2 regions of the Eubacterium album genome follow, and region 2 is predicted to be linked to the other one. Evidence: predicted binding sites of a transcription regulator. Region 2 holds the regulator's gene; the other holds the start of a gene.

Region 1 (17,021 bases), on a different contig from region 2:
CAGAAGATAATTATTTACTTCATAAAGGAAAAGTAATTCACAGTGGATTGTCAATGGCATGCGGTAGTCTTACAAAATGTGAAGGTGTAATAAAAAACAGCGAAGTTTTAGAAGAGGACGCATCACTTACATATGAATTATCAGTGGAGGAAGGTAAAACATATGTATTTGAAAAAATGATTGGATATACTTGTGATTTTGATATCGCAGAAGACAAGATGATTGACTTCATTAAGGATGAGCTTAAGAAGGCAATGGATCTTGGATATGATGAAATGGAGAAACTTCAGAAGAAACATATGGACGAATTTTGGAGTAAAGCGGATATAAAGGTTGAAGGTGATGAGGCACTTCAGCAGGGAATAAGATTCAATTTGTTTCACATAATGCAGTCTGCAGGTCGTGATGGCAGAACAGGCATGGGAGCAAAGGGACTTAGTGGTGAAGGCTATGAGGGACATTATTTCTGGGATACAGAAATGTATGTGCTTCCGGTGTTCATTTATACAGAATCAGAGTTAGCAAAACAGCTGCTCAATTACAGATATGACACATTGAATCAGGCAAGAGACCGCGCAAAAATACTTGGTCATGAAAAAGGTGCGTTATATCCATGGAGAACAATAAATGGAGAAGAAGCTTCTACTTACTTCCCACTTGGAACGGCACAGTATCATGTTAATGCAGACATAGCTTACGCTTTTAAACTTTATCTTGATATTACAGGAGATGATGAGTTCTTAGTAGATGAAGCAGCAGAAGTTCTTGTTGAAACAGCAAGAGTTTGGGCTGATGTAGGATGCTTTGCAGAATGTAAGGATAACAAGTATTGCATTTGTGCAGTAACAGGACCAGATGAATATAATGCTATAGTTGATAACAATTTCTATACAAACCTTATGGCAAGGGAAAATATAAGAGATGCTAAATGGGCACTTGAAAAAATGAAAGAAATTGATAAAGATGCTTATGATGCATTAGTTAAAAAGATAGATTTTAAGGAAGAAGAAATTGATTACTGGGATAGAATCATTGAAAATATGTATTTCCCATATGATGAAAAAATGCAGATTTATCCTCAGGATGATGGATTTTTAATGAGAAAACCTTGGGATGAGTCAAAGATTCCTGAAGAAAAGAGACATTTGCTTTATGAAAATTATCATCCATTGTTTGTTTATAGACAGAAGATGGCAAAACAGGCTGATGCAATTTTAGGAATGTTACTTCATAGCAATTATTTTACAAATGAAGAATTAAAGAGAAATTATGATTTTTATCAGACAGTAACACTTCATCATTCATCTTTATCAACATGTATTTTTGGAATCTTAGCAAGCCAGATTGGATATGATGATGAAGCTTATAAATATTTCTCACAGTCAGCGCGTATGGATTTAGATGATATTCACAACAATTTTTATGCAGGTATTCATGCAGCAAATATGGCAGGAACATGGCAGGGAATTGTATTTGGATTTGCAGGAGTAAGATCAAATGCAGGATATCTTCAGATTAATCCTAAGTTACCAAGTCAGTGGAAGTCATATGAATTCTGCCTTCAGTACAAAGGAAGTAATCTTAATATAAAGGTTGCTGAAAGAGAGGTAGAATATACACTTCTTAATGATTGCGAACTTTCATATGAAAGTTTAGGAGAAAAGATAGTTCTAAGTAAGGAAGGAGATAAATATGTCCAAGAAATATAAAGCAATATTTTTTGACTGGGATGGAACAGCAGTTATGTCAAGACAGGCCCCTGTAGAAGAAGTTGTAGCAGCGATGAAACCGTTGCTACAGCAGGGAGTAAAGCTTGTTATTGTAAGTGGAACAACTTATGACAAGATTGCAAAGGGAAAACTTCATGAACATTTTACAAAAGAAGAAGCTTCAAATCTTTACTTAGGACTTGGACGAGGTGCATATAACTATGAAATGGTTGACGGCAAACCGGTAGTGTTTGCCGACTGCATCCCGGATAAAAATGGCTTACTTACTATTCATGATATTTGTTATCAGGTTCACAGAGAGTTATTAGAAAAATATAACTTAGAAACAGATATTGTTTTCTCAAGACCTAATTACTGCAAAATAGATTTAATGGTTAATGACGAACGTGGAGACCAATTGTTTATGCAGGAAGATGAAATGTCAAGAGTAAAGAATATCTTAAGTGAGCATGGAATAAATGGTGGCTTAAAGCAGATGGTTTCAATTTCAGAAGAAATTGGAGAAAGATTTGGAACAAAGGTTTCAGCAACATGTGATGCAAAATATTTAGAAGTAGGAATTTCATGTAAGAGCGACAATGTTAATACTATTTTAAGTAAATTTGAGTCAGAAGGAATTAAAGCTGAGGAATGTTCATACTGGGGTGATGAGTATGTGGGAATTGAAGACGGACTATTTGGAAGTGATAGCTTTATGAAGACAGAAAAAACAAAAAATGGTGATTTCTACGATGTATCTTCACTTGAAGGAAGCAGACCTGAAAATGTAGAAGTACTTGGTGGTGGAGTTAGCACATTTGTTAATTTTTTAATAGAACAGGGAAAGAGGTAATTTCACAATGAAGATTATTATAGCTAAAGATTATAATGACATGAGCAGAAAGGCTGCAAATTATTTATCTGCACAGATAATAATGAAGTCTAATGCTGTAATTGGACTGGCAACAGGCGAGACACCTATTGGAACATATAATCAGTTAGTTGACTGGTATGAAAAAGGAGATATTGATTTCTCAGAAGCAAGAACAGTTAATCTTGATGAATATAAAGGATTACCTGCAGAACATGAACAGAGCTACAGATATTTTATGAACAAATATTTGTTTGACAGAATTAATATCAAAAAAGAAAATACTCATTTACCAAATGGAATGGCAATAGATGATGATGCTGAATGCGAAAGATACGAGAATGTCATAAAGAGTGTAGGCGGAATCGATATGCAGTTATTGGGAATCGGATTAAATGGTCATATCGGATTTAATGAACCGGGCGAATCATTTGAAAAGACAACACATTGTGTTGAACTTACACAAAGTACAATCGATGCAAACTCAAGACTATTCCATGAAGGAGAAAAAGTTCCTGAAAAAGCTTTTTCTATGGGTATTAAATCAATAATGCAATCTAAACGAATTTTACTGATTGCAAATGGCGAAAAGAAAGCACAGATTGTAAAAGATGCATTCTTTGGACCTGTAACTCCAAAAATTCCGGCATCTATTTTACAGTTACATAACAATCTTACGGTAATTGTAGATAAGGATGCTGCAAAGTATTTATAATTTATCCGCGCATATAGTGAACGGATTTTTATTTAACAACGTGGAACACCTGCAACTTTTGTTGTGGGAAAATGTTATAAACAAAGGAGAAAAGATATGAAGAGAAATCGTTTGTTGGCACTTTTTCTTTCACTTGCTTTAGTTGTTACAACAGTTATGGGCAATGTGACATTTGCGGCAGCAGATACAGAAAATAGTGCAAAGGCAACAGGTGTAAGTTATTATGTTGATTCCGAAAATGGAAATGACGATAATGACGGTACTAGTGAAACAAAAGCCTGGAAGTCACTTGAAAAAGTTAATGCAACTACTTTCAAGCCGGGTGATAAGCTTAGATTTAAAAGAGGTTGCTCATGGAGCGGTCTTTTAAGTCCAAAGGGTTCAGGTGAAAAAGGAAACCCTATTACAATTGACGCATATGGTGACGTTAAAGACGGCAGACCTGTTATCAATGGTGATAGCTGGTGTGGAGACAAAGGTGATGATTTAGAGAATCGTGTATTTAACACAGCAGTATATTTCTATAATCAGGAATACTGGGAAATCACATCTATTGAAGTAACAAACCATACAAAAACTAAAGATGATCATATTAAGAAATATGGTATCTTGATTATGGGACAGGATGCAGGAACACTTCATGAAATTAATGTAAAGAATACATACGTTCATGACGTAATTTCTATTCCAATCGGTCAGCAGGCAGGTATCGGTCGTGGTGGTATTGTATATGCTATCCGTGGTAACAAGAAAGCTACTAATTGGGAAGACATTACTGTAGAAGGAAACTATGTAAAAAATGTAAACCATTACGGTATTAACTTTATTTCAACATGGGGAAGCTCAACATTCCCTGATGAAAGTGGAATTACTGAAGGTGGCGGTGGAACATATAGAAGTAAAAATCTTGTAATTCGTAGCAATTACTGCGAAAACGTAGGTAACGCAGCTATTTGTCCATCAGATTATGAAAATGCACTTATTGAATATAATGTTGCAAATGGATGTAACAGTGGTCCTAACGGAAACGTTCCTATTTGGTGGGAACATGGTCAGAAAACAATCTGCCAGTACAACGAAGTGTTTGGTTCAGGAGCTTCCGGTGATAAGGAAGATTCACAGGCATTTGACGCTGACGTTTATGCAGACTTAAATTATGTTCAGTACAACTATACACATGACAATCCATCAGGTTCATTCTTTGAATGTGCATTAGGAACATCATATCAGACATACTACAGATATAACATCAGTGTTAATGATGGATATGGTACAAACCGTTATGGCGGTGGTGCTGTATTAACATTATGTCAGGGCGGTAATGGAAGCTTGGATGCATATAACAACTTGATTTATATGGATGCAGACCATGATGGATCTATTACACGTAGCTGGGATGATACAACAGCAGTAACTTCTACTGATAGATTTAAAATTAGAAATAATGTCATTATAACAGAAGCTCAAAAGATAGATGACAACGGAGTAAATAAGGCACAGGCTTGGGATTCACGTTATATGGGTGTTGTAAATAACAATGCTTACGGTGGAGCAAATCTTAACAATAGAAGAGCTGACGATGAAAATGCCAGGGTAGCAGTTAAGAGCGACTATGTTAAGTTAGAAGAAGGAACAAGCGCAACAGTTGAAGACGTTAACGGCGAATTTAAGATTACTTATGGTACTGTTGACGGATACAAACTTAAAGATGGAGCAACAGTTATTGACCAGGGTATTTCAGTTATCGACAATGGCGGACAGGATTTCTACGGAAACGAAGTAAAATCATTTGTTAAGCCAAACATTGGTGCTGATAACAGCTACAACAGTGGTATTAAAGAAGACCTTGGTGAAGGAAAGATTTTATTAGATTTTGATGATTGCAATAACGGAGCATTAACAGGTGTATATTCTAACTGTGACTTCGGTAACCGTGGTTGGAACGTAACAGACGGTAAATTATGGGCTACTTCATATACTAATGAAGAACAGGCTAACAAAATAGCTATTCCTGACAAGTATGCTTTAACAAGTTTTGAAGCATATTGTGCTAAAGGAACAGCTACTGTAAAGGTTGAAGCAGGAGAAGAAAGCGAGACATTTACGGTAACAGGCAAGAAGCAGACATTTACAACTAACTTTAAGAAACAGGTTCCTGCAACATACATCGTGATTAAGTCAGATAATGGTGTAGATCAGGTTAAGTTTGATAACATTGTTTTATCAAAGAAGAAAAGAATTTCAGATACAGAAACTAATATTTCACTTGATAAGACTGTAACTACATCATCTCAGAGTGATTGGGATCCTGGATGCGTAGGATCAAACATTGTGGATGGTGATGAAACAACAATGTGGATTTCAAATGGTTGGTCAAATCAGGGTGATACAGTTACAGAAGACAGAGCAAACTTTGTTGTAGATTTAGACGGAAGTTATAATATCGAAAAATTAGATGTTACTTTCGGTGGTGATAAAGCTAAATCAGCATGGAAATATAAAGTAGAAGCTTCAACAGACAAGACTAACTGGGATGTTATCTGGGATCAGACAGCAAATGAAGAAGTTGCATCTACACAGAAAGTAACTTTAGATGAATCTATAACAGAAAAGAAATACTCATATGTTAGATTTACATTTGGAGATACTATTGAAGATGCATGGCCTGCAGTAGCAGAGTTTAACGTATACAGACCAAAAGAACTTACTAACTTTGCACTTGATGGAGAAGCAACAGCTTCAACAGTAAGTAGAGATCCTGCAAATGCAATTGACGGAAACGACGGAACACTTTGGGTAGGCGACGGAGATTCAGAAAAAGAAGGTGCTTGGTGGATGGTTGACCTTGGTAAGGCTCAGCAGATTCAGGCATTTGACTTAGTATTTGAACATGAAGTACTTCCTACACTTGAAGATGCTCAGGCGGCAACAACACCGGCTTACGGTCAGGCATGGCAGTATAAGGTAGAAGGTTCAAATGATAAGAGTAGCTGGGATATGTTATGGGATAATACAGCTAACACTGATTTCTCAAAGGAACAGTATGGTAAGATTGCAGCAGAATATGCAAATAACAAATACCAATATGTTCGTGTAACATTAACACAGTTACCACTTCACAAAGAGTCAAGAGTAGCAGTTTGGCCTGCAATTGGTGAAGTAAAAGTTTTAGGTGAAGAAGTAATCAATCCTGAAGAAGAAAACAAGATTGTTCTTACTGAAAAAGGACAGAACATTGATATTGACTTGGCATACAGCCAGCCGGTAACAGTTTCATCATCTAAGGATGGAGAAAATGTTACAGATAGAGATGCAAACACAACATGGACACCTGATGCTGATGATGAAAATCCATCATTAACAATCGGTTTAGACAGAGAATACAATATTGAAAACTTCAGCGTTGATTTTGAAGGCGAAGCTGCACCATACAAAGTATTGGTTAACACATCTGAAGGATGGGTTGAAGCAGGTTCATGTGATTCAAAAGATTCAGGAAAAGTTGTATCAGCATCAAAAGACGAAATTACAGGAATTAAGTTCCAGTTCGAAAAGGGTATGACTGCAAAAGTTTCAGAAGTACACTTTGACGGTGTTGACGCAAAAGTTAAACATCATAAGAGAATCTTAGTAATGGCACCTCACGAAGATGATGAAATGTTAATGGCAGGTGGTGTTATGAACAGAGCTGTTGCAAATGGCGACGAAGTTTACGTTGTATATGCAACAAACGGAGATTACAGTGGTGTAGACCATGGTAAATTAAGAATCAGAGATACAGTAAATGCATTAAATACAATCGGTGTACCAACAGATCACTTGTACTTCTTAGGCTATGCAGATAACGGTGGTATGGGTGTTGGACAGTACACAACAGCATTTACAGACAGTTTTGTATATAATATTTTCATTGCAGATGATAATAAAGTTATATCTTCAAGAAATGGTGTAACAAAAACATATGGTGATGAAAGTGTAAGAAATGATTATCATTATCTTATGACAGGAGAACATGCTTCATACACACGTGCTAACTTCTTAGCAGACCTTGAAAGTGTAATGAAGAGTGTTAACCCAACAGATGTTTATATGACATCAAGATACGATATGCATTATGACCATGCATACTTTGGATTATTCGGTAATGAAGCTATTAAGAATATCCAGAAGGAAAACGATAAATTCCAGCCAACAGTTCACGAAGCTATTATCCATAGCCATATGACTGATGAAGTATATCCTAAAGATCAGGGTAACTACGGTTGGGGCAAAGAACTTAACACATATTTAGGAGCTTGGCAGCACCTTGATGGTCTTGAAGAAAAGACAATGCTTAACTGGAGCGAAAGAGAAAACGTATTAACTCCATACAGCATGCGTCAGGGACCATTTAAGTATAACTTAAAGGATAAGGCACTTCGTGAGTATACAACAGAATACTACAACTGGATTGCTTCATTCTCAAAGGTTAACGAAGTATTCTATAAACATGAAACAAATAGTATTGGATTATTTGCAGACATTACTGCATCAAGTGAAAACAGTAGTGACAGCAGATGGGATGACCAGAGTGCAGTTAAGGCAGTTGATGGTATTGCAGATGGTTATGCAACAGGACTTGCAAATCTTCATACAAGATTCCCATGGGCTGAATGGGTAACAAAGAACGAAGGAGCAGGAGCTTGGTTAAATCTTGCTTTCAATGAAGAGTACAAAGTTTCAACAATTAAACTTTATGACAGACCAAACACAGATGATCAGATAACAGCATCACATTTAGAATTAGATGATGGAACAAGAATTGAAGTTGGAGAACTTCCAAATGATGGTTCTGTTAAGATTATCAATTTAGGTGAAGAAAAAGTTGTTAAAAATATTAAATTTGTTGTAGATAAAGTTTCAGATTCAACAACAGCAGTTGGTCTTGCAGAAATAGAAGTTTTAGGCTCAAAGGCAAAAGAAGAAGAAACAACAACACCGGAAGAAACAACTACAGGTGATGTAGAAGAAACAACTACAGGTGATGTAGAAGAAACAACTACAGGTAACGTAGAAGAATCTACAATAACTAAGGTAGAAGAAACTACAACTAAAAAGACAGAAGAAACAACTACTAAGAAACCGGATGTTACTACAACAGGTTCATCAAACCAGGAAGTAACAACAGGAACATTAACTGATGGTTCATCTGTAAAATCACCTGCAAAAGTTAAGAAAGTTAAAATTTCTGCTAAGAAGACAAAAGTTACTGTAACATGGAAGAAGAACAAGAAAGCAAAAGGTTATGAAATTAGTTACGCAACAAATAAGAAATTTAAGAAAGCTTCAAAAGTTAACGTAAATAAGAATAACAAGACTAAGAAAGTTCTTACAAAGATTAAGAGTAACAAAGTATACTATATAAAAGTACGTGCATATGTAATTGTAAACGGAAAGAAAGTATACGGAAAATACAGTAAGGTTATAAAAATTAGAAGTAAATAGAACTAATAATTACAAAACCTAATAATAGTTAATTAAAAAATATTAATAAATACAGAGCTGTCTCATTAAAGAGGCAGCTTTGTTGTATAAGAAAGTAAAAAAAGTATGAATTAAAAAAGAAGCTGTAACTCTAATAAATAGAGCCACAGCTTCTTTTTATTAATAATTAAGCAATTGAGTTAACTGCTTTTGTTAATCTTGAAACTTTTCTAGCAACGTTGTTCTTGTGGAATACTCCCTTTGAACCAGCTGTTTCAATAAGCTTGATTGCCTTAATTAATTCTGCCTGAGCTGTTTCTTTGTCTTTGTTAGCTACAGCAGCTTCTACTTTCTTAGTAGCTGTCTTGATTGCAGATTTAACTGATTTGTTTCTTTCATATCTTGTCTGATTAACAAGAATTCTTTTCTTTGCTGACTTAATGTTAGCCATTGTGTCCACCTCCGTGAAATAATAAGTTTCTTAATTCCCTTGAGAGAGATTAGGAATTAAATAGTTTCACCATCTGTGCCATTGGATTTGCGGACGTATGACACAGACATCAACTAGTATTCTATGATATTGAGCATGTAATGTCAATATATTTTTGAATAATAAATTACAATTATTTGCACAAAATAAATAAAAAATGTGAAGGTGAATAATATGAAGTTTAAAGGATTTAAAAATAGAGAAGATAGAGTGGATATATATACAGATTTAGCTTTAGAAGAACGTGAAAAATTTAAAGATAATGTTGAGATAGATGGAGTTGAGTTAAAGAAAAAGTATAATGATGAACTTAAAATGACAACAACTCTTGTAAATATTAAAACTGAAAAAGGTGCTAAAGTCATGGGAAAGCCAAAAGGGCATTATATTACTATAGAAACAAAGTATGCCAAAGAAGATGATAAATATAACCAGAAAAAAATTTCAGACGAATTATTGAAAAATATAGGACATTTAATTAACGCAAATATCGGAAAAGACAAAAGACCTGAAGCTATTTTAATAGTAGGATTAGGAAATGCTCAGGCTACACCTGATGCAATAGGACCAAGAACTGCCTCATTAGTTCAAATAAGAAAAAACATATATTGTATTTCACCGGGAGTCCTTGCACAGACAGGAATGGAAACATTCTCAATAGTAAAGGGTATAGTAGATGAAATGAAGCCTGATTTGATAATAGCGATTGATTCACTTGCTGCAAGAAATATTTCACGTGTTACAACTACAATTCAGCTTACTGACACAGGAATTATACCGGGTTCAGGAATAGGAAATAATAGAGAGGGGTTAAATAGGGAAAATCTTGGATGCACAGTAATAGCAATAGGTGTTCCTATGGTTGTGCATAGTGTTACGATTGTTAATGATACGATGGATAAGTTGATATATCTATTGTCGCAGAATATGGAAAATAACTGTCTTCAAAAAGTGTTTGAGGATTTTACTGTTGAAGAAAAATATCAGTTATTTGCAGAAATTATGACAGAGGATATAGGACAGATGTTTGTTACGCCGAAAGACGTCGATGAAATTGTAGACAATCTAAGTACCATAATTGCAAATTCAATAAATAGATTATAAACATGCTGCATATAATGATTGTGTGGATAAAGGTTTTTACCATTATACTGCTAATCAATACAAAATGTTGAGGTGATAGCGTGCAGCAGGGAATACATGTAAACGGATGGCGATTAAATGTAAAAGAAAAGACATTTCAGGTAATTGTGTCAGTACTGATTATAGTATTGAGTATATATATAGCAAGTAAATGCATTAATACAATTGTTAAAGACAAAGCAAAAGGAAATATTAATGAGGCTGCCGTGCAGACAGCCAATTTTCTTGTGGGAGAAATTATTGAAAATACAAGCATATTAACGCAGTATATGATATATATGGAGAATCATGGCGATTTGTCAGAAGAAATGAAGAAACAAATTTTAGAATCGGTAGTAACAGAGTATATAAATGGAAGTGAATATTCTTATGATACAAATGATCCGGGATATAAACAGGTTGTGCAGTTAATTTATGATAAAGTTAATGCAACTGAACAACCGGAAACGACGCAACTAGAAACCGTGGAAGAGACAACTACACAACCACAGACAAAAGTAGAAGAAGCGAAGAAAGAATTAGTTCCAATACCTAAAATGACAGGCACAAAATATACAAAGGATAATTTAGGCTCGTTTAAAAAAGTCATTGAAAGATTTTACACTGTTACAGCAGCTACTACAATAAGAGAAAGTGATATGCCACTTGATAAGGCGTTAAGCGAAAAATTTAAAATAAAAGGAAATAATAAAAAGCCTCAGATATTAATTTATCATACACATTCCATGGAGACATTTTCAAATAGTAATTCAGAGGATAAAAATACAACCATCATAGGTGTGGGAAACAGATTGGAAAAAGTATTATCAAAACAATTTGGATACAATGTAATCCACGATAAAACAACATATGATATTGTAAATGGCGTACTTGATAGAAATGAAGCCTATACCCAGTCTGAAAAAGGTGTAAAAAAGATATTAAAAGACAATCCTTCAATATCTTTGGTGTTGGATATACATAGGGATGGCGTAAATGACAATACCCATCTTGTGACAGAAATAAATGGAAAACCAACAGCTAAAATAATGTTTTTAAATGGAATGTCAAGATTTAAGGAAAGTGGAGATATAAGCTATTTGCATAATGATTATTTATTTGAAAATCTAGCACTTACGCTCCAGATGAAATTAGCTGCGGAAGCTTATTATCCTGATTTTACACGACGAAATTACATTAATGCATATGAATATAACCTTGGAGTGTGCAGACAGTGTATGCTTATTGAAATTGGCGCTCAGACAAATACATATCAGGAGGCCGTAAATGCAGCAGAACCTCTTGCTGTACTGATAGATAAAGTAATGCGGGGAGAATAAAGAATGGCATCTTCGATTTTTGTATAAAAATTGAAGATGCCATATAACTTAGCGTTATTTTATTTAGTTTTTTCCGCTGGAACCAAAACCACCTTCACCACGAACAGTATCATTTAATTCATCTGTTTCGATAAAGTTAGCTGTTAAAAATGGAGTGATGACCATTTGAGCAATTCTATCGCCGGGTTCTACAGTTTTTGCAGAATCACCATGATTATGAAGAGCAACAATAATTTCACCACGATAGTCAGCGTCAATAACACCTACTTTGTTTGCAGGAGCCAAACCTTGTTTGCAGGAAAGACCACTGCGGGCATAAATAAGTCCTGCATAACCTACAGGAATTTCAAGAGCGATACCTGTTGGAATGAAAACAGTATTTCCTGGAAGAATTGTTGCCGGTGTATCAAGGCATGCATACAAATCAGCTCCGGCAGCCCATTCAGAGCCGTATGTTGGAATGACTGCTGAATCTTTAAGTTTCTTAATATTAATATTTGCTGTCATAGTTAAATCCTTTCATAATGAATATTAAAAGTTAGTAATATATTCCGGTTTTTCCCATAATACAAGAGAGCCGGATTTCATTGATTCCTGAACTAATATATGTCTTTGATTAGCTGAACCTTTAAATACTAAAGATAAGTCTTTTTGAGCTTCGATAAATTCACCATCAACTAAAACATCTATGTAAGAAAGAAGTTCTTTAGTTTCAGGCCATTCATTAATCATTCGACCGAGTACATCTTTTTCAAAATCATATCCTGTAAAACACCAAATTGATTTTTCAGGATATACTTCACGAATCTTTCTTGCAAGAGGAAGAAGCCCCTGCTGATTTACGTGTTCTAAAGGTTCACCACCAAGAAACGTAATACCTTTGTAGAAATCAGGTTTAAGCAAATCTATTATATAATCAATTGTTTCCTGTGTAAAAGGTTTTCCAAAGTTAAAGTCCCAAGCTTCTTCGTTAAAACAACCGGGACATCTGTGAGTACAGCCACTAACAAACACGGAAACTCTTACTCCGGGACCGTTAGCAACATCATAACGCTTAATATCTGCGTAATTCATAAGCAACCTCCAAATTTATTGAAATAATACATTAAAATGGGCCTTCGCCAAATTAATTGCAAAGGCCCTGTAGGAAATATATGTTACTATAAATGTAAAACTCGTGCTTTAATTTCTTTTGTCTTACCAACATTCCAGAAGTTCTCACCTAAATAACCGCAAGTTCTTCTTGTTACATTCATTTTAGAATGATCTTTGTTGTGACACTGTGGGCATTCCCATTCGCCATCATCATTAATAATAATTTCTCCGTCATATCCGCATACATGACAATAATCTGATTTAGTGTTAAATTCAGCGTACTGTATGTTATCGTATATAAATTTAACTAATTCTTCAAGAGCTTCAAGGTTGTTACGCATGTTAGGTATTTCAACATATGAAATAGCACCACCTGAAGAAATAGACTGGAACTGACTTTCAAAAGTAAATTTGCTGAAAGCATCAATCTTTTCACGAACATCAACATGGTAAGAATTAGTATAATAACCCTTATCTGTAACATCCTTGATATCGCCAAATTTTTCTTTATCAATTCTTGCAAATCTATAACATAATGATTCAGCAGGTGTTCCGTATAAACCAAATGCAATACCTGTGTTTTCTTTCCATGAATCACAAGCAGCTCTTAAACGTTTCATAACACGCAATGCAAAATCAAGTCCCTTAGGGTCTGTATGGCTAACTCCTTTAACTAATTTAGTTACTTCATATAAACCAATGTAACCAAGAGAAATAGTTGAATAACCATCGTGTAATAATTTATCAATAGGTTCATTTTTACCAAGTCTTGCAATAGCACCATACTGCCAATGAATTGGGCTGACGTTAGAAAGTGTACCTTCTAATGCATGATGTCTGCACATAAGTGCTTCAAAGCAAAGAGATAATCTCTCTTCAAGAAGTGGCCAGAATTTTTCTTCATCCTGTCCTGAAATAATACCAATCTGTGGAAGATTAATACTTACAACACCCTGGTTGAAACGACCTTCCCATTTGTAATTACCATTTTCATCTTTCCAAGGAGAAAGGAAAGAACGGCAACCCATACATGAGAATACCTGTCCTTCGTAATTTTCACGCATTTTCTTAGCTGAAATATAGTCAGGATACATTCTCTTAGAAGAACATTTAACAGCCATCTTAGTAATGTAGTCGTATTTGCCACCCTTTAAGCAGTTATGTTCATCTAAAACATATATAAGTTTAGGGAAAGCAGGAGTAACGTAAACACCCTGTTCATTTTTAATTCCCTCATAACGCTGTCTTAAAATCTCTTCAACAATCATTGCTACTTCATCTACATATTCATCATTTTCATCGATGTTTAAGAAAAGAGTAACAAATGGTGACTGACCGTTAGTTGTCATTAAAGTATTAATCTGATACTGGATTGTCTGAACACCTGACTTTAATTCATCATAAAGTCTGTCATTTACAAATGATTCTAATGTCTCAGGGTCAACCTTATCACCATATTTTGAAAGATAATTTCTTGTATATTTTTCACGGCTTTTACGAAGGTATTTTCCTAAATGCTTAATGTCTACAGACTGTCCACCGTACTGACTGCTTGCAACGCTTGCAATAATCTGAGTCATTACAGTACATGCAACCTGAAAACTCTTAGGACTTTCAATTAATTTTCCGTTGATAACAGTTCCGTTATCAAGCATATCTCCTATATTGATTAAGCAGCAGTTAAAAATAGGTTGCAAATAATAGTCTGAATCATGGAAATGAAGAATTCCTTCATCGTGAGCTTTAGAAATCTTTTCAGGAAGTAAAACTCTTCTTGTTAAATCCCTTGAAACTTCACCGGCAATTAAGTCACGCTGAGTTGATGCAACTACAGCGTTCTTATTTGAATTCTCTTCCATAACATCCTTATTAGTATTACCAATTAATGCAAGAATAGAATCATCAGTAGTATTGGCTTTTCTAACAAGTTCTCTTGTATAACGATAAATGATGTATGTTTTTGCAAGAACAAATTTCTTCTCGGCCATAAGCTTCTGTTCAATAATATCCTGAATATCTTCAACTGCCATCTCATCAAAACCACGGTTTTCAATAGAAGCTAATATATTATAAATCTGTTCCTCACTAATTCTTTCTTCCTGGTCGACTTCTGTGTTCGCCTTCTGAATAGCTGATACAATTTTGTTACGATCATAAGTAGCTCTATGACCGTCACGTTTAATAACACTTATCATTTTTTTCGTTCCTTCTTTCTTTTCATATATCATGTATACAGCATTAAAAATACGATAATAATGCTGTTCTATATTAAACACAATTAAATACATTGTGTTTTTAGGCAATAAAAAAGCGATGTGTTAAACTATGATAATCAAGTAAGGTGTTTAACTCTTTCGCATGCATTAGATTATAGCACTAAGCTAAACGAATGTCTACAAAATATTGCGAAAATTAAAAAACAAAAACACAATATATAGTGTTTGAGAAAAGAGAGCCTTTAATAATGGGATGGAACAGAAAATAAAAAATTGTCAAGTGAAAAATAAATTAATTTAATTAAGTGAAATATATTTTATTTGAATGCAATTATAAATTTAAAGAGAAAAATATATTGCATATGTGAATGAAATTAAAAATCATTCTTCATCTTGATTCGGTTTTCTTTTCGTTTAAGGGCACAGTCCCACTCGGCCTGCTGAAATTCATTTTCAATGATAAGCGGTGGAACTTTTGTTGGTCTGTTATTAGCGCCCATTGCAACCATTACAAAGAAAGCTCTGTTAATAGGGTGACGCATTCCTTCATTATTTTCAACATAAGTATCTATGCGAACTTCCATTGAAGTGTTTCCGGTATATGTTACATAACCGATAATTACCAGCAAATCATTTACATAGGCTCCATCTTTAAAGTCTAAATGGTCGATTGCAGCAGTTGTTACATTATTGCAACCGGAATGGCGCTTTGCAACAATTCCGGCAATTTCATCAAGCATGGAAAGTAATGCTCCACCAAATAAACGACCGCCACCATTTAAATCACATGGCTTTATTACATGTACCTGCTCAGTCCTTGAAAAAGAAACTGTTTTTCCATTAATATTTTTTCTATTCATATATAAACACGCTCCTTTGTATAGTTAATTAATCATTAATATTGTTAATACTGTTAATACTGAATTATTCGTGACTATGCCGTAAAAGTGGCTGCAAGGATTAATTTTCATATTCATGGTTCAATTGTCAGTTCAGATACTGTCTGTTCTGCGAATAATTCAGGTTAAATTTAAATTATGCAGATAATTATTAAAAGTTAATATTATCACAATCGCATATGTAGAGTGCAAGAAGATATTTTAATCTGTTTTCAGGTATGTCTAAATCTAAGCATAACTGCTCCTTTATCTGATGAATGCGATAATTAATTGTATTTCTGTGAACAAAAAGTTTATTAGCAACTAAATTAACGCTTCCATTACATTCTAGATATACACGAAAAGTATTTAAGAGTTCACTATCATTTAATGGTGAAAGCAGTTTATGGGCATATTCACAAACATACTTGTCATCAATAGAAAGAGATATGTCGTAAAGTCCAATGTCAGAAAAATGCATTAGATTTTGTCCTTTTATAAATGAAACTTTTAAAGCCTTATAGGCTTGCATATAGTATTGGTACATTGAATCAATTGATTCAATATGATTACTTAAGCCTATATTACAATCGGTAGAAATAATGCTATTAGTGGAACAAATATAATAATGAATATTATCAAGTTCAATTTGTGCAAAATGTAGAATGGTTAAAGGTATTTTACTGGCAACAACTCTAAAGCCTATGAATTGATTAAGAATCTGTATATCTTCTTTTAAAGAAGAACGTAAAATACTTCTTAGAAATACACTGTTTTTTTGCAAAACAACTTTTTGCTCGGAAATAATTTCGTTACAATATTCCTGCATTATATCAGCTATATGAGTGTCCCATGGCATTGAAAAAATAGGAAAATTATTTTTTTCCCCAAATTCGATTATTCGAGAGGGAACATCTTTAATATACATACCAGTATTGATTAGTAAACCACAGGAACCTTTGATGTAAGCCGCGTTTATTAGATGGTCTAGTTTCTGAGTGCATTTAGTAGTTAGACCGGTTGTGATAATTAGTTCTCCACCTCTTACAAAAGAACTGTTATTTATATCGTCTAAAAGGTATACCCAAGTTATTTCTTTATTAAGATTCACAGAAGTAGTCA
Region 2 (17,021 bases):
ATATAATATATGCAATGAAGTAGATTTTTTGTCTACATTGTTGTATACTAATTGAGTTAGAGTATCGAGAATAATGAATGAAATGAAACGAAGGAGGACAAGCTCTTGATAGAAATCACAACAAATGAAACAGAAGCAGTTGCAAAGATTATCGTTATAGGCGTTGGTGGCGCAGGTAATAATGCTGTTAACCGTATGATAGATGAAAATATAGGTGGAGTAGAATTTATTGGTGTAAATACAGATGCACAGGCATTAAAGAGATGTAAAGCACCAACAACATTACAGATTGGTGAAAAGGTAACTAAGGGACTTGGTGCAGGAGCTAAGCCTGAAGTTGGTGAAGCAGCAGCAGAAGAGAATGTTGAAGAATTAGCTCAGTTAATCAAGGGAGCAGACATGGTGTTTGTTACTTGTGGTATGGGCGGTGGAACAGGTACAGGAGCTGCACCTGTTGTTGCAAGAATCGCTAAGGAACAGGGCGTACTTACAGTAGGTGTTGTTACAAAGCCATTTAGATTTGAAGCTAAGACAAGAATGAACAATGCATTAGCAGGAGTAGAAAGATTAAAGGAAAATGTTGATACTTTAATTGTTATTCCTAATGATAAATTACTTGAAATCGTTGATAGAAGAACAACAATGCCTGAAGCATTAAAGAAAGCTGATGAAGTATTACAGCAGTCAGTACAGGGTATTACAGACTTAATTAATGTACCTGCATTAATTAACCTTGACTTTGCTGATGTACAGACAGTTATGAGAGATGCAGGTATTGCACATATCGGTATCGGTTCAGCAAGTGGTGATGAAAAAGCTAACGAAGCAGTTCAGATGGCTGTAACATCTCCATTACTTGAAACAACAATTGAAGGTGCTAAGCACGTTATCGTTAATATTACAGGTGATGTATCACTCTTTGAAGCTAATGAAGCAGCAAGTTATGTTCAGGAATTAGCAGGTGAAGATGCTAATATCATCTTTGGTGTTCGCTATGATGATACATATCCTGATGAATGTTCAATTACTGTTATGGCTACAGGAATTGATCAGGGTAGTGCAATCACAGCTAATCCATTTGCAACAGGAAAAACAACAAGACCTTTTGGCGGAATATCAGGTGCATCAACAATTAAGCCATTTACATCAAGTCAGCCGATAAAACCACAGCCAACAGTAGAACCAAGAGAATTAAAGATTCCTGATTTCTTACAGAACAAATAAATTAGATTAAAATATATAAAAGAGACAGACTCGTATTTGATATAGGTCTGTCTCTTTTTGCGTTCAACTTGACAAATAACTACACTACAACTATGCTACATTATATGAGTAATGTAGTAGGAGAAACATAATGGATATTAATGAAAATAGTATGGTCCCTATTTATGTTCAAATTGCAGATGCTATAGAAGACGATATTTTATCAGGTAAACTCGAAGAAGGAGAATCATGTTATTCACAATTGGTTTTGGCAAAGGAATTGCATGTTAATCCGGCAACAGCTGCAAAGGGAATAAATCTTCTTGTCAACAGAGGAATTTTAATTAAGAAAAGAGGTCAGGCAATGACCATTGCAGTTAATGCTAAAAAACTTGTTGAAGACAGAAAACGAAAAGAAGAGATGACTAAGATAGTAGATGACCTGGTTTGCTGGGGAAAAAGATTATCGATGTCTAAACAGGAAGTGATTGAGCTGATAGAAGAAAAATATAAGGAGATAGGGCAGTAATGAGTAATGAGATTAAAATAGAAAATCTGAAATTTGGATATGGATATAAAAGTAAAAAGATATTCAATGGTTTAAATGTTAGCATAGCACCGGGACAAATAGTTGGAATAGTTGGAAGAAATGGTGAAGGAAAGACAACATTGATGAAGCTTATAGCAGGAAAACTCAGTCCCGATGAAGGAAGTGTATTAATTGATGACAGGGATCCGGCAACTGACATTGAGACTGCTAATAAAATAATCTATGCATCAAGCACTTATAATACTGAGAGCAGATCAAAGTTAAAAGATATACTTCAATATCATAAATTAATGTATAAGAATTTTGATATTAATTTTGCAAATAAGTTAATGGATGTTTTTGATATAGAACAGAACAAAAGGATAGGACGTTTGTCGAAAGGTCAGACAACAATATTTAATTTTATATGTGCAATTGCTTCAAGAGCAGAAATTACAATTTTAGATGAACCTGTATCGGGAGCGGATTCTGTAAGAAGAAAACAGATATACGATATTATATTACGTGATTATATAGAATATCCAAGAACAATATTAATTTCAAGTCATTTGCTATCAGAGATGGAAAATATACTTGCAAATATATGTATGATTGGGGCTGGACAGATTCTTTATAATGGCGATGTAGATGAAATGAAACATAAAGCATTTAAGGTAAAAGGAACAAGACAGCAGGTAACTGAATTTGTAAAAGATAAGAAAGTTATTTTTAAACAATTATGCGAGACTAATAATATTGCTGTTGTGGAAGAAGATTACAATAAAACTGTTATGGAAGAGATTAAGGATAAGGGACTTATTGCTGAAAGATTGACAGCAGAAGAATTCTATATGTATAGAACAACGGTAAATTTAGGAGAGGATTTGGAAAAATTATGGGAAAAATAGAGCGTAAAAATATATTTGATTTGTATAAATTGCGACTCAAAATGTATAGAATAAAGCAGGTTATGATGATTATTATACCGGTAACGTTTTTTATGGAAATTGATTGGGTTTTGAGTCTTTTATTTTCTTACTTTAATAATGAAAAAGGGGACATAATATTTGATTACATGGGAATTGATGGACAATATGCAATTATTGCATCTATTATATTTATAGTAGTAATGACATATTTTAATTCTTTTTATAAAGACTACGTAAATAATTATCCGTGTAACAGTAAAACAATATATTTATCTCATTTTCTAACAATGAATACAGTTGGAATAATATGGATTTTACAATGCACATTAAATATGGTGTTAGGATATGGTCTGGCAAAATTAATAGAGCAATATAATGATAAATTAGTTGTTGTTAATGAAATGGTTGTAAAAAATGTATTGTTGTTTTTTGTTATGGGACTAATGTGGATAGTTTTCGTCACATGTATTATGCAGTTTGTAAGTACAGTGTTTAGGAAAAGTATAGCAGCTTCTATTGTGATGGTTGTACTATTTGTATCAATTTTTATTTGGCAAAGAAATAATATTATTTTTGATATGGCAAAGACAGTTGTTAATTTCTATTGTTTTGAAAATAATATATGGGTGTACATATGTAAAATATTAATTACATCAGTTGTTTGCTTTAGTGCAGGGTTATTGTTAGAAATAAACATAAAAGACAGTAAAAATGGAAATAAAGTAATTAGTGCGGTGCTATTAGCAATTACACTAATGGCAGCAGTTATGGGTACATCATATGTTAGTGAACAAAATGTTGTTGATTATGTTGATGATTATGTTGATGATTCTGTAGAAACTGTAAGATATCCATTGAATATTTCAGATGGTGAAAAAATTGATATGGATGCTGATATTGAAAGTCAAATGATGATACATGGTTATTCAATTTCAGCACTGGAAGATGGAGAAACTGAACCGTATGTAGAAATAGTAAGGCATGCACCGGAAATACATAGCGATTATATTAAGGATATATATGAAAATATGGAATTTAATGTATATATAAAGAATCATAAGATGCATATAGAAAGCAAACAGCAAAATAAACTGTATTTAGTGTTGTCTAAAGATGTATTTTTAGGTAGTTTTACGAATAGATTTGACAATAGTAATGTTGGGTACAATACTGATGTGGAAAATTACTATTTGTCAAGTTATGAGGTAAATGTGCATATTCCAAAAAAATATATAGTTCAGGAAGAAAGTGTAGGATGGGATTAAAATATAAGTCATGATAATAAGCATAATTAATACAAATGAATAAATATAAAAAACTGGTATTGTCTAAAAATGCTAAAATGGATATTTAGACAGTATCAGTTTTTTTGTATTATGTAAAAGTAAAAAAGATATATCAAATTAGAAGCCTAAATATAAAAGAGAATAGGTTGAATTTACAGACGCGTTTGTAATCCTAAAAATAAATACAAATAAAGGTATTATAAGGAGAGCAAAAATGGCAAATAAAAGATATGAACTTAATAAGGAATTAGCACAGATGTTAAAGGGTGGAGTAATTATGGATGTTACAACACCGGAACAGGCAAAGATAGCAGAAGAAGCAGGAGCATGTGCGGTAATGGCACTTGAAAGAATTCCGGCAGATATTAGAGCAGCAGGCGGTGTAGCAAGAATGAGTGACCCTGCAATGATTAAAGGAATTCAGGAAGCAGTTTCAATTCCTGTCATGGCAAAGTGCAGAATCGGTCATTTTGCTGAAGCTCAGATTTTAGAAGCAATTGAAATCGATTACATAGATGAAAGTGAAGTGTTATCACCGGCAGATGATGTATTCCATATTGATAAGACAAAATTTAATGTTCCATTCGTATGTGGCGCAAAGGATTTAGGAGAAGCTTTAAGAAGAATCAATGAAGGTGCTTCAATGATTAGAACAAAAGGAGAACCTGGAACAGGTGATGTTGTTCAGGCAGTGCGTCATATGAGAATGATGAATCAGGAAATTGCCAGAATCGGATCAATGAGAGAAGATGAATTATACGAAGTAGCAAAAGAATTAAGAGTTCCATATGATTTAGTATTATATGTTCATGAAAATCACAGACTTCCGGTTGTTAACTTTGCAGCAGGTGGAGTTGCAACTCCTGCAGATGCAGCTTTAATGATGCAGTTAGGAGCAGAAGGTGTATTTGTAGGATCAGGTATATTTAAATCAGGAAATCCTAAGAAACGTGCTCAGGCTATAGTAAAGGCTGTAACAAACTACAATGATTATGAAATGCTTGCTGAATTATCAGAAGATTTAGGTGAGGCCATGGTTGGAATTAACGAGCAGGAAATTGAACTTTTAATGGCAAAAAGAGGAGAATAATATAATTTTAAAATGTAAATTTTAGATTATATCTGATACTAAAATGTAAGGAGGCATACAATGAAAGTTGCAGTACTTGCAGTGCAGGGCGCATTTATAGAACATGAAAAAATGCTTGAAAAGTTAGGGGTAGAATGCATTGAACTTCGTAAAAAAGAAGATTTGGATAAAGAATTTGATGGCATTATACTTCCAGGGGGAGAGAGTACAGTTCAGGGTAAATTAATCAAAGAACTTGGAATGGAAGACGAAATAAAAAATAAAATAAAAAAAGGACTTCCGGTACTTGCAACATGTGCAGGAATGATACTTTTAGCTGAAGAAATAGCAAATGATGATAAAGTTCATTTAGGACTGTTGCCTGTAAAAGTAAAGAGAAATGCTTATGGAAGACAATTAGGCAGCTTTTATACGGAAGAAGAAATGAAGGGGATAGGAAAGGTCCCAATGACATTTATCAGGGCTCCATATGTGGAAGCAGTTAAATGTGGCACAGAAATTATGGCTGTGGTAAATGAAAAAATTGTAGCCGTAAAATACAATAATATGTTAGCAATGTCATTTCATCCTGAATTAAATGAGAGTGATAAAATACATAAATATTTCGTAGATATGATAATAAATAATAAATAAAATTTACTTTTATTTATTAAAGATTAAAGATGTCATGAAATCAGATTTTACGTTTTAAGAAAAATACATTTACATTTTTTGTAAATGTATTTTTTTATTACACGAGAGTTCGACAAATTTTTCGGGGATTTAAGTATATAATGGCTTTACCATTTGGAGGTGAAGGATGCATGTAATATATGTAGACGTGTATTTTGCAATAAACTTTCTAATGGATTTTATTATTTTAGTTGTTGCAAAACAGATACTTAACTTTAAAGGAAAAATAGAGGTACGAACAGCAATCAGATGTGTTATCGCAGCTTTATTTGGAGCAACTTACAGTGTAATAATATTAGTGCTTAAAGTAAAATACGGAGTGTTGCAAATATTATTTACATGGCTGGTTGTCCCATACATAATGACCGGAATTGCGTTTAATAACAGAAAGTTATCTGGAATAAAAATGCTGACTGTTGTATATTGTGTTACTTTTGTGTTGAATGGGGTGGTATCAATGCTTAGCAGCTATAGTTTTTGGGGGAAAACAGTGGCACAGGCAAAAACACAGGAACACAAAAAATTAAATGTACTAATGCTGATGTTTGGAATAGTAATTGGATGTCTGTTAATGAAGGTGGCAGTTTATCAAATGCTAAACAAACTCAAGATCCGCAAAAATCTGTATAATGTACGAATTGTAAATGGCGATTCAAAGATAGAAACAGTCGCTTTAGAAGATACAGGAAATAGTTTAAGAGAACCGTACAAAGGCAGACCGGTATCTGTTTTGCAATACAATGTAATAAAACAAATTTTAACCGGAAATGAGAAATGTTTTCTTATTCCATTCAAATCAGTTGGAAGTCAAAATGGAATATTGACGGGAATTACTGTTGATTATATGGAAATTAAAAATAGAGACATTAATTTGAAAATTTCAAATCCGGTATTAGGAATTTATAAAGGAATGTTTAATAACGATAAAAAATATCAGATGCTTTTAAATTCTGAATTTATTCTACATAATAGTGAAACAAATCAAAAACAAATAGGCGATTGCGAGAATTGTAATACACGCTCACAATTTTGAAACAAAGTAAATAGATGATTGCGAAATTGCAATGCATGTCCACAATTAAAAATAAAAGAGAGGAGAGAAAAATTGCTTAAAAATTTAAATGTGATTCCTGTGCTTACCAGATGGATACTTTCAGATGAGTCTAATGAAGTACATTATATCGGAGGACCGGATGTGCTTCCGGCTCCACTTGAGGGTGAAGAAGAGGCGAAACAGCTAGAAAAATTAATAAATGAAAATGATGAATCAGCAAGAAGAATGTTGATAGAACATAATTTGAGACTGGTTGTATACATAGCAAAAAAATTTGATAATACAGGGGTAGGCGTAGAAGATTTGATATCAATAGGAACAATTGGTCTTATTAAAGGAATAAATACGTTTAAGACAGATAAAAACATAAAACTTGCTACATATGCATCACGTTGTATTGAAAATGAAATACTAATGTATTTGAGAAGAAACAATAAAACAAAACTTGAAGTATCTATAGATGAGCCTTTAAATGTTGACTGGGATGGTAATGAACTTTTGCTTTCGGACATTCTTGGAACAGATGAGGACGTTATATCAAGAGGACTTGAAAATGAAGTGGAGAAAAGTCTGTTAAAAAAAGCAATTGAAAAATTAAATAAACGTGAAAAATCAATAGTGGAAATGAGATTTGGACTAAATAATAAAGATGGGGAGGAGATGACACAGAAGGAAGTCGCAGATTTTCTTGGAATATCACAATCGTACATATCAAGATTAGAAAAAAAGATAATGAATCGACTTAAAAAAGAAATTGTAAAATATGAATAATGTATAAAGAGCCGTGTTTTTGTTAATCATTTAAATGTAATACAAATTGACAAATATTTGTTTGTTGATAAGAAGTAATTGAATGATTTGGAGGAAAATATGGCTCTTTTTAAAGTGGAAATAAGTGGAGTAAACACGACACAATTACCGTTACTGACAAATGAAGAAAAAACTGAACTTTTTAAAGAGATAAAAAAAGGAAACAAAGAAGCAAGGGAAAGGTACATTCAGGGGAATTTGAGACTTGTGCTAAGTATTATTCAGAGATTTTCGGGAAGCAATGAAAATATGGATGATTTGTTTCAGATTGGATGCGTTGGACTTATAAAAGCAGTTGACAATTTTGATGACACATTAAATGTAAAGTTTTCAACTTATGCAGTACCTATGATTGCAGGAGAACTAAAGAGATTTTTAAGAGATAATGCATCAATCAGAGTAAGCAGGTCGATAAAAGATACAGCGTATAAAGCTATTTATGCTAAAGAGCGTATAATGAAGACAAGCAATAAAGAACCAACCATAAGTGAAATATCCAAAGAAATTGGAGCTACATCTGAAGAAGTTATATATGCCTTAGATGCAATACAAAGTCCGGTATCTTTATTTGACCCGGTATATGACCAGGGAGGAGATACTTTGTATGTGATGGACCAGATAAGTGATAAAAAAAATAAAGAAGAAAAATGGGTAGATAGAATAGCTCTTGCTGAAGCAATTAAAGGGCTACCGGAAAGAGAAAAAGAAATAATAGACTTAAGATTTTTTAAGGGAAAAACACAAATGGAAATAGCTGATGAAATAGGAATTTCTCAGGCACAGGTAAGCAGACTTGAAAAAAATGCGATAAAGGCAATGAAGCATTATATGCGATAAGGAGTGATAAAACGCTATATGGGATAAAAATGTAAGGCAATATATGTAATAATGATAAAAAAATAGATGACATGGAAATACAAAATAATATATCAGTTAAAATAATAAAACACTATATAAGATATAATCATAAAATATAAATTTTTCTCATAAAATAAAAAAAAGACTGCAGAGCAAAAATGAGAATATGTGAGTTAAAACAGAAAGAAGTAATTAATTGTTGTGACTGTAAAATGATAGGCTCGGTAGAAGACTTGGAATTTGATATTTGCACAGGATGTATAGAAGCACTGATTGTGCCCGGGCCTACAAAATTCTGTAATCTTATATGTAGCGATTTTGAATATATAATTCCTGTAAAATGTGTAAAGCAGATTGGGGATGATATTATTTTGGTTAGTGTAGACTTAGATGATGTAAAGCATAAGTACAAAACGTCTTGACCAGATAACTAATTCTTTTTATAATCAATTTATGACTGGAATTAAGTATTAGGAGGCAGAATATGAAGTGTCCATTTTGTGGAGAAGAAAATACAAAGGTAATTGATTCAAGACCGGCAGAAGAGAATAATTCTATCAGACGCCGAAGACAATGTGAGGTATGTGGTAAGCGTTTTACTACATATGAAAAAGTAGAAACAATACCGCTTATCGTTATAAAGAAGGATGATAACAGAGAACCTTATGATAGAAGCAAGATAGAGAGGGGAATTGTACGTTCATGTCATAAAAGACCTGTATCTTATGATCAGATAGTATCTACGGTTGAAGAAATAGAGGCAGAGATATTTAATAAAGAAGAAAAAGAGATTTCAAGTAATGAGATCGGTGAAATCGTTATGGATAAAATAAAAGAATTAGACCAGGTTGCATATGTAAGATTTGCTTCTGTATATAGAGAATTTAAAGATGTAAATACATTTATGGATGAGTTAAAGAAGTTTTTAAATTAGTGCATCTTATGATGTAGAAATATTTTAAATTAGAGCATCTGGATGATGTGGAAACATAGTTAAGTAAAGATAGAACGCAGGAGAAAAATATGCTTGAAAGATTTTACCCAAATGAATATGTAAATTCTGTAGAAGATATAGATTTTGACATGTATTATAAACAGGGGATAAGAGGAGTGATATTTGATATTGACAATACATTAGTTCCTCATGGACATCCCGCTACAGATAAGAGTATTGAATTTTTTGAAAAATTAAGAAAAATAGGACTTGATACGTGTCTTATTTCAAATAACCAGGAACCAAGAGTTGAGCCATTCGCTTATGCAGTTAAGTCAAAATACATATTTGATGCACATAAACCTTCAACTAGGAACTATAAAAAAGCGATGGAATTAATGCACACAGATGTAGATTCTACAATATTTGTAGGCGACCAGATATTCACAGATGTGTATGGCGCAAACAGAACAGGAATCCAGAGTGTGATGGTTAAAAAAATCGATAAAAAAGAAGAAATTCAAATAGTTTTAAAAAGAATTCCTGAAAAATTTATTTTATGGCGTTGGAAAAAGAAAATGTCTAAAACCGATATGAGTAAATAGTATAAATCATAAGTTTATATGAGTCTGATAAATTGATTATACAACCCTAAATTATATAAATATTGAAAATGTGAGATTTGTTTTATTGAATAATAAAAAAATTACGGATGATATTGAAAAAATTATATCATCCGTAATGAATAAAATAATTCATTTTAAAATTTATTGTTCAAAATTAATTGATAATATTTCTAAAAAAACTTTGATTTGATTTCATTAACAGGCATTTCTTTCCCTGTCCAAAGCTTAAAGGCTTCAGCCCCCTGATATAAAAGCATATATAAACCATTGAATACAGGGCAACCTATTTCTTTACTCATTTTCATAAGTTTTGTTTCGAGTGGGTTATAAACAATATCAGAAACAATTAATTCAGGATGTAAAAAGGAACTGTCTTTAATAACACAAGAGTAGGTATTTGGCGCCATACCAAGAGAAGTTCCGTTAGTTAAAATTGTGCTTGAATCCAATGACTTCTTTAAAGAAGTTTCGTCATTTAAATCATAGAGAGAAACTTTAGCTGAAGTAACTTTATTCAACTTGTCAATTAAAATCTGAGCTTTATCAAAATTAGTTCCGGGTCTGTTGTAAACATCGATTTCTTTCACGCCATCTATTGCAGCCTGAACAAGAATTGAAGATGCAGCACCACCGGCACCCATTAATGTCATTTTACCTCCAATTATATCAAATCCGGCATCCTTAACAGATTGCATATATCCAATTCCGTCAGTATTGTGACCAATAAATTTTCCGTCTTGATTAACAACTGTGTTTACAGCACCTATTAACTTTGCTGCAAGAGATAAATCATCACATAATTCCCACATTTTTATTTTGTCAGGCATTGTACAGTTGAATCCGGCAACTCCTAATGTTCGTAGACCTTCAACTGCTGATTCCATATTATTTTCATCCACATCAAAGCATAAATATACATAATCTAAACCTAAAAGTCGAAAGGCTTCATTGTGCATTGCGGGTGATTTGCTATGTGCAACAGGACTGCCAAGAAGTCCTGTAAGTTTTGTTGACCCTGTAATATTTATATTTTCCATTGTAGTACCTCCGTTGTAATTATTTGAGCCGGTATATTTTTGTTCAATAAACTTTATTACGGTTATTGTTGGATACTTTTATAATTCTAATTTAGTTGATATATGCTGAATTAATTCAACACCATATATTATGATACATAAATTTGAAAACAAATGGAAGTGGGTTTTAATAAATGCCGGGTATTTTTCTAAATGATATACACTATTACTGCGTGTAAATGTAAAATAACTTCAATAACAAACAGCATTTAGAAAGTTTTAGTTAGTTATGCAAATGTCATTTAGACATTTTTGCTCTTTTATATAAAAATCATATATGTTATAATGTACGTCAAATGCCGTAATTTAAACAGATGGCAAATAATGTAAAAGGAGGAATAATTCCGAAAAAGGAATTAGAAGAAAAATGAAACAAATTAAGGTCGGAAACCTTGAACTTAGCGACGGTCACCCCAAAGTGTGCGTACCGATAGTAGGCGAAAATCACGATGAAGTGATAGAACAGGCAAAAAAAGTTGTGGAGATGAATCCGGATATAATCGAATGGAGATGTGATTTCTTTGACAGCGTTTATATTGATGAAGTGGAGAATATGCTGATAGATTTGCGTGAGGTAATTAAAGATATACCATTAATCTTTACTTTCAGAACAGATGGCGAAGGTGGAAAAAAATTTATCTCAAACAACAGTTATTATGATTTGAATGTTCAGGTAGCTAAGACAGGACTGGCTGAATTAATAGATGTAGAAGCCTACTCTAAAGATTCAATTGCCTTAGATATGATAGAGGAAATACATAAGGCGGGAGCAAAAGTAATTGGTTCAAATCATCATTTTAATGAAACGCCGTCAAGAGAAAAGATAGTGGAAACATTAATGACGATGGAAGAACTTGGAGCAGATATATGTAAAATGGCAGTAATGCCAAGTTGCGAAGAGGATGTTAAGGAACTCGTATATGGTTCTATTGAGGCAAATGAAAAAATGATAGCACCTATAGTTACAATGTCAATGGGAGAATTAGGCGCAGTAACAAGAGTATGTGGAAAGACAACAGGCTCAGTAATAACATTTGCGGCAGGTGTAAATACATCAGCACCGGGACAAATGACAATTAAACAGGTTAGAAATATATTAGGTATTAATTGTGATGATATCAAAGATAAAAATATATTTATGATTGGCTTTATGGGCACGGGAAAAACTACAATATCAAATGCGTTAGGCTATATTACAGGAATGCCGGTTGTTGATATTGATAAATACATAGAAGAACAGGAAAATATGTCTATAAGTGATATATTTGAAAAAAATGGGGAAGAATATTTTAGAAAACTTGAAACAAAAGCTTTAGAAGAGATGCAAATTAATGCAGGAAAAATAGTATCATGCGGTGGTGGAGTTGTTCTTAAAGATGAAAATATAGAAATAATGAAAGAAGGCGGAAGAACAGTACTTCTCACGGCAGAACCGAAAACTATTTATGACCGCATATGCGAAAATAAAGACAGACCACTTTTGAATAATCATATGACAGTAGAATATATAGAAAAAATGATTGCTGACAGAGAAAAAAGATATCAAAAGGCAGCTCAGGTTTCTATAGCAACAGATGGAAAAAGCAGAGTTGAAATCTGTGGTGAGATTTTAGAGCGTATAAGTTTTTAGCATAGGATAAAGATATAGTATTAGAAAGAAAATGAAAATCCGATAGGTTTAGCCTGTCGGATTTTTTACGTGATGAAAATACAGTGGTTTAAATATTAAAGAAAAAATAATCTGAAAAAATAATCTGAAAAAATAATCTGAAAAAATACTTTCGTTACTAAAACATATAGATATAAATAGAAGTATATGTTATGGTTATCATAAAATTAGTGTTCGAATAATTTAGTTGGAAAGGAGATTTATATGACTAAAGGAAGAAGTAGAATTACAATTAATTATATTAAAAAAATTGTAATTGCATGTGTAATATGTGTTGTAGGTATAGTTGGAACTATTAATGTAAATGCTGATACAAAAAAAGTTGATATCGTAGTTAATAAGACAAAGACTATAAAAGTGAAAGAGCCAAGCGTAAAAGTAAAATGGACAATTAAAAATAAAAAGATTGTTAAAATAGTAAAAATTAAAGGTAAGAAAAATAATATTTTAAAAATAAAGGGAATAAAAAATGGCAAGACAAAAATTATAGCAAAATATAAAAATAAGAAGAGAGTATTTATTATTAATGTTGTTAATAAAAACAAGAAAAAGAATACAGATTCAGAAAAAATAATAAATAATCAGGACAAAACGCAAAATAGTGAAACAACATCATCACAGAATACTGCAAATAATAAGAATGAAGAGACAACTACAAATGGAGAAGCGGGAAAAGGCGATAATCAAAATCCTGTAAATGAAACAAAAATAAAATTGTCATATGTTAACGATAAAATAACTTTAAAGGATAATCTAATAATTAAATATTCATTGACTAATGGCAAGGGAGTGATAGCACTAGATTATAAAACAGAAAAATTGGAAAAATATATAGATGGAAAATGGGAAATCATCGAAAAGAAAAATGAGTATCAGAATACAATGTATGAGGTTAATGATAGTGAGATGATTAGAAATGCAGATTTGAATAATTACTATGATATTTCAATCGGGCAATATCGATTAACCAATAAAGTTAATGGACAGGAATGTATCGTTAATTTTAATGTATATGAAAATGATACAAAATTTGTTGGTATATTAAAGAATAATCAAATAAATATGAATGATGAATTATCATTTTATGTTTATGCTGTAGGTAATGAAGATAATACATATCCGGGAAGTCTTCAACCGGGAAAACTTGAAATATATGAGGATAATCAGTGGAAGAACATTGAATTGAGTGACGATGCAAGATTTCCGGAAATTATAATATTGATTGAAAATTTAAGACCGGGATATTTTAGTATTCCTATATTCCAGGATTATGTAGGACTACATTCCGGACACTATAGATATATTCATACAATAGAAGGAATAAATATTCCTATGGAATTTGACGTTTTATAATACATTTTTCTAGTATAATAAATAGAAAAATAGCACGCTTAATAATTGCTGTAGTAAAAAATAGTTGAAATAATAATAATATTATTATAAAATAAAACGTAGCGTGGTAAAACACAATGAACTGTTAGGAGGAAATATTATGATAGCAGCAGGCGATTTTAGAAATGGTGTTACAATCGAAGTTGAAGGACAGATTTATCAGATTATCGAATTTCAGCATGTAAAACCAGGTAAAGGCGCAGCGTTCGTTAGAACAAAATTAAAAAATATCAAGAGTGGTGGTGTAGTTGAAAAGACTTTCAGACCAACTGAAAAATGTCCTAAGGCTCACATCGATAGAAAATCAATGCAGTATTTATATGCAGATGGTGGATTGTATAACTTTATGGATACAGAAACATTTGAACAGATTGCATTATCAGAAGAAACAATCGGTGATGCACTTAAGTTTGTTAAAGAAAACGAAATGGTTACAATCTGCTCACACAATGGTGATGTATTTGCAATTGAACCACCTCTTTTCGTAGAATTAGAGATTACAGAATCTGAACCTGGTGTTAAAGGAAACACAGCTACAGGTGCTACAAAACCTGCAGTGGTTGAAACAGGAGCAACAGTATATGTTCCATTATTCGTTAATCAGGGTGAAAAGATTAAGATTGATACAAGAACAGGTGAATACCTTTCAAGAGTATAATCTGATTTTAGGATTAATAAATAAAAAGAAGTTCCTGTTTGGGAACTTCTTTTTTTATGTTGTGCACCTTGCGGTGCACGTTTCTAATAGGTGAAAGTCTTTAACATGAAAGCAATGTTTAGAAAAACATTGAATGAAGTTAATTTTACATAAATGCTTTGGCAAATGACCACTGACTAATGGAAGTGGTAATACATATAATAGTAGGAGATATTGGGCTGATGAAAGTAGTAATTTTAGACGCAAAAACTTTAACGAATGATGATATTGATTTTTCGGTATTTGATGAATTTGGTGAAGTGACAATTTATGATTATACTAAATATAATCAGATAGCGGAAAGAATAAAGGATGCTGAAATTATTTTGTGTAATAAGTCGATAATGAACAGAATGACTTTGAAGGATGCAAAGAATGTAAAGTATATAGGACTTTTTGCTACAGGATATAATAATGTGGATATAGAATATACAAATGAAAGAAATATAACGGTATGTAATGCAGGAAGTTATTCTACAAATGCTGTAGCACAACATGTATTTGCTCTTATTCTTGAACATTACAATAAAGTTGGAGAGTATAACAAATTTGTTAAAGACGGAGGGTGGATACACAGCGAAAAATTTTCGCCATTTAAACCAATGAAGGAAATGGATGGAAGAACATTAGGAATTGTAGGATATGGTTCAATAGGAAAGAAAGTTGCAAAAATTGCACAGGCATTTGATATGAAGGTCTTAGCGTATAACAGAAGTCCTAAGAAAGATGAAAGCGTCCGATTTGTAGAAATGGATGAACTGCTTGAAAAATCAGATATAGTTTCTATTCATTGCCCATTAAATAGCGATTCAGAAAAGATGTGTAATAAAGAGTTTTTTGAAAAAATGAAAGATGGAGCACTGTTTATAAATACATCACGAGGCGGAGTAGTTGATGAACAGGCATTAATTGATGCTGTTAAATCTAAGAAAATATCAGGAGCAGGTCTTGATGTAGTAGCAGTAGAGCCGATGGAAAAGCATGAAGAGATTCTTGATATAGATAATATAATTATTACACCTCACTCAGCATGGGCACCTGTTGAAACCAGGACAAGACTTGTTGAAATTGTAAAAAATAATATTAAAAAATGGGTTGCAGGAGCCCCTGTAAATGTTATAAAATAGAACCGAAGGGTGTTAGATATAAGTTATAGTTCTAAAAGAAGATACAAATACTTATATTTAAGGAGGATTAACCAATGAGAAAGGTTATCAGGAAAATTTCAGCTGCTATAGTTGCAACAACTATAACAGTAGCTATGTGTGCAACATGTTTTGCAGGTACAACATTTGAAGGCTACTTTGGACAGAGAGAAAATTGGTACGAAGGAGCTGACGGTAGTTTGTCAGGCGCAACAGCAAGTTCTTTCTCAGCTGATATGGATGCGATTGGCTGGGGCGGTGTTTGGGGAGCACAGGCACACAGAGACATCACAGTGAAGAAAGGACAGAAGTATACTCTTAGTTTTAAAGCAACAACTACAACGGCTGAAAAATGGGTATTCTTTAAAGTTACAGATTCACAGGACACAGTAGTTTATGCAGACTGGTTACACTTACAGCCGGGCGTAACAGAAAACTACAAGGCAACATTTAAAGCATCTGCTAATGCAACATTCATTTATTATGGAATGGGTGGAGAATTTGGTGACAGAACAGAAGAACAGGGTGATATTTATGCACTCTCAGAAGTACTTCCTAATGATGCTGATTCAAGTTTTAGTACATCAGTAAAGGTTACAAACTTCAAATGTGTTAAGTCTAAAGCGAAACTTAAAGTGACAAAGGACAAAAAGAAGAATGGTATAGCTCTTTACAATTACTTAAAGAAAAATGGAAAAATCTTTAAACAGGTTGGAGATTTTGTATGTACTATTCAGACATCAGGAAACAAGATTCAGATAAAAGCAATTCAGAATCAGGAAGTAGTTGCTGATGTTAAGTTAGCAAAGAATAAACCACAGGCAACAGTAAAGAAATTAAGAAGCAGCATAGCTTCAAGTGCAATCAACAGCGCTTTAAAGACAGAAACAAAAATGACATTAAAGAACCTTGGTTATTAATATTGTGCCGACATTTGTGAATGATGTTTGCAAATGTCGGTATTTTTTTGTAGTAGAGGAAATGTCATTATTACAAAAGATAAAGTTCACGGCAAAGTTGAGACTTTGGGGTAAAAATTTAGGGGCAAAAA

Evidence for each region. Region 2 encodes NrdR, which represses ribonucleotide reductase genes. Its sites were predicted from a motif close to CACNANATNTNGTG; they were not measured.
Region 1: nrdD (anaerobic ribonucleoside-triphosphate reductase) is a predicted target of NrdR. The motif match lies at 15,232-15,245, and genes of this name have one in related genera.

Annotation. Positions count from the first base shown of each region.
Region 1 is NZ_JAODBU010000004.1:251,778-268,798, forward strand. It holds gene N5B56_RS05645 (glycoside hydrolase family 65 protein) at 1-1,709, shown strand, start outside; gene N5B56_RS05650 (HAD family hydrolase) at 1,693-2,562, shown strand; gene nagB (glucosamine-6-phosphate deaminase) at 2,570-3,295, shown strand; gene N5B56_RS05660 (DUF7402 domain-containing protein) at 3,392-8,779, shown strand; gene rpsT (30S ribosomal protein S20) at 8,946-9,209, opposite strand; gene gpr (GPR endopeptidase) at 9,423-10,352, shown strand; gene spoIIP (stage II sporulation protein P) at 10,433-11,710, shown strand; gene dut (dUTP diphosphatase) at 11,774-12,217, opposite strand; gene nrdG (anaerobic ribonucleoside-triphosphate reductase activating protein) at 12,242-12,784, opposite strand; gene nrdD (anaerobic ribonucleoside-triphosphate reductase) at 12,871-14,997, opposite strand; gene N5B56_RS05695 (acyl-CoA thioesterase) at 15,396-15,881, opposite strand; gene N5B56_RS05700 (PucR family transcriptional regulator) at 16,072-17,021, opposite strand, start outside.
Region 2 is NZ_JAODBU010000002.1:176,267-193,287, reverse strand. It holds gene ftsZ (cell division protein FtsZ) at 106-1,224, shown strand; gene N5B56_RS01010 (GntR family transcriptional regulator) at 1,355-1,732, shown strand; gene N5B56_RS01005 (ATP-binding cassette domain-containing protein) at 1,732-2,640, shown strand; gene N5B56_RS01000 (hypothetical protein) at 2,628-3,926, shown strand; gene pdxS (pyridoxal 5'-phosphate synthase lyase subunit PdxS) at 4,162-5,037, shown strand; gene pdxT (pyridoxal 5'-phosphate synthase glutaminase subunit PdxT) at 5,098-5,670, shown strand; gene N5B56_RS00985 (sigma-E processing peptidase SpoIIGA) at 5,837-6,742, shown strand; gene sigE (RNA polymerase sporulation sigma factor SigE) at 6,833-7,534, shown strand; gene sigG (RNA polymerase sporulation sigma factor SigG) at 7,634-8,410, shown strand; gene N5B56_RS00970 (PRC-barrel domain-containing protein) at 8,590-8,853, shown strand; gene nrdR (transcriptional regulator NrdR) at 8,916-9,365, shown strand; gene N5B56_RS00960 (YqeG family HAD IIIA-type phosphatase) at 9,455-9,970, shown strand; gene N5B56_RS00955 (shikimate dehydrogenase) at 10,162-11,028, opposite strand; gene aroD (type I 3-dehydroquinate dehydratase) at 11,435-12,697, shown strand; gene N5B56_RS00945 (hypothetical protein) at 12,941-14,089, shown strand; gene efp (elongation factor P) at 14,229-14,786, shown strand; gene N5B56_RS00935 (D-2-hydroxyacid dehydrogenase) at 15,008-15,952, shown strand; gene N5B56_RS00930 (hypothetical protein) at 16,027-16,890, shown strand.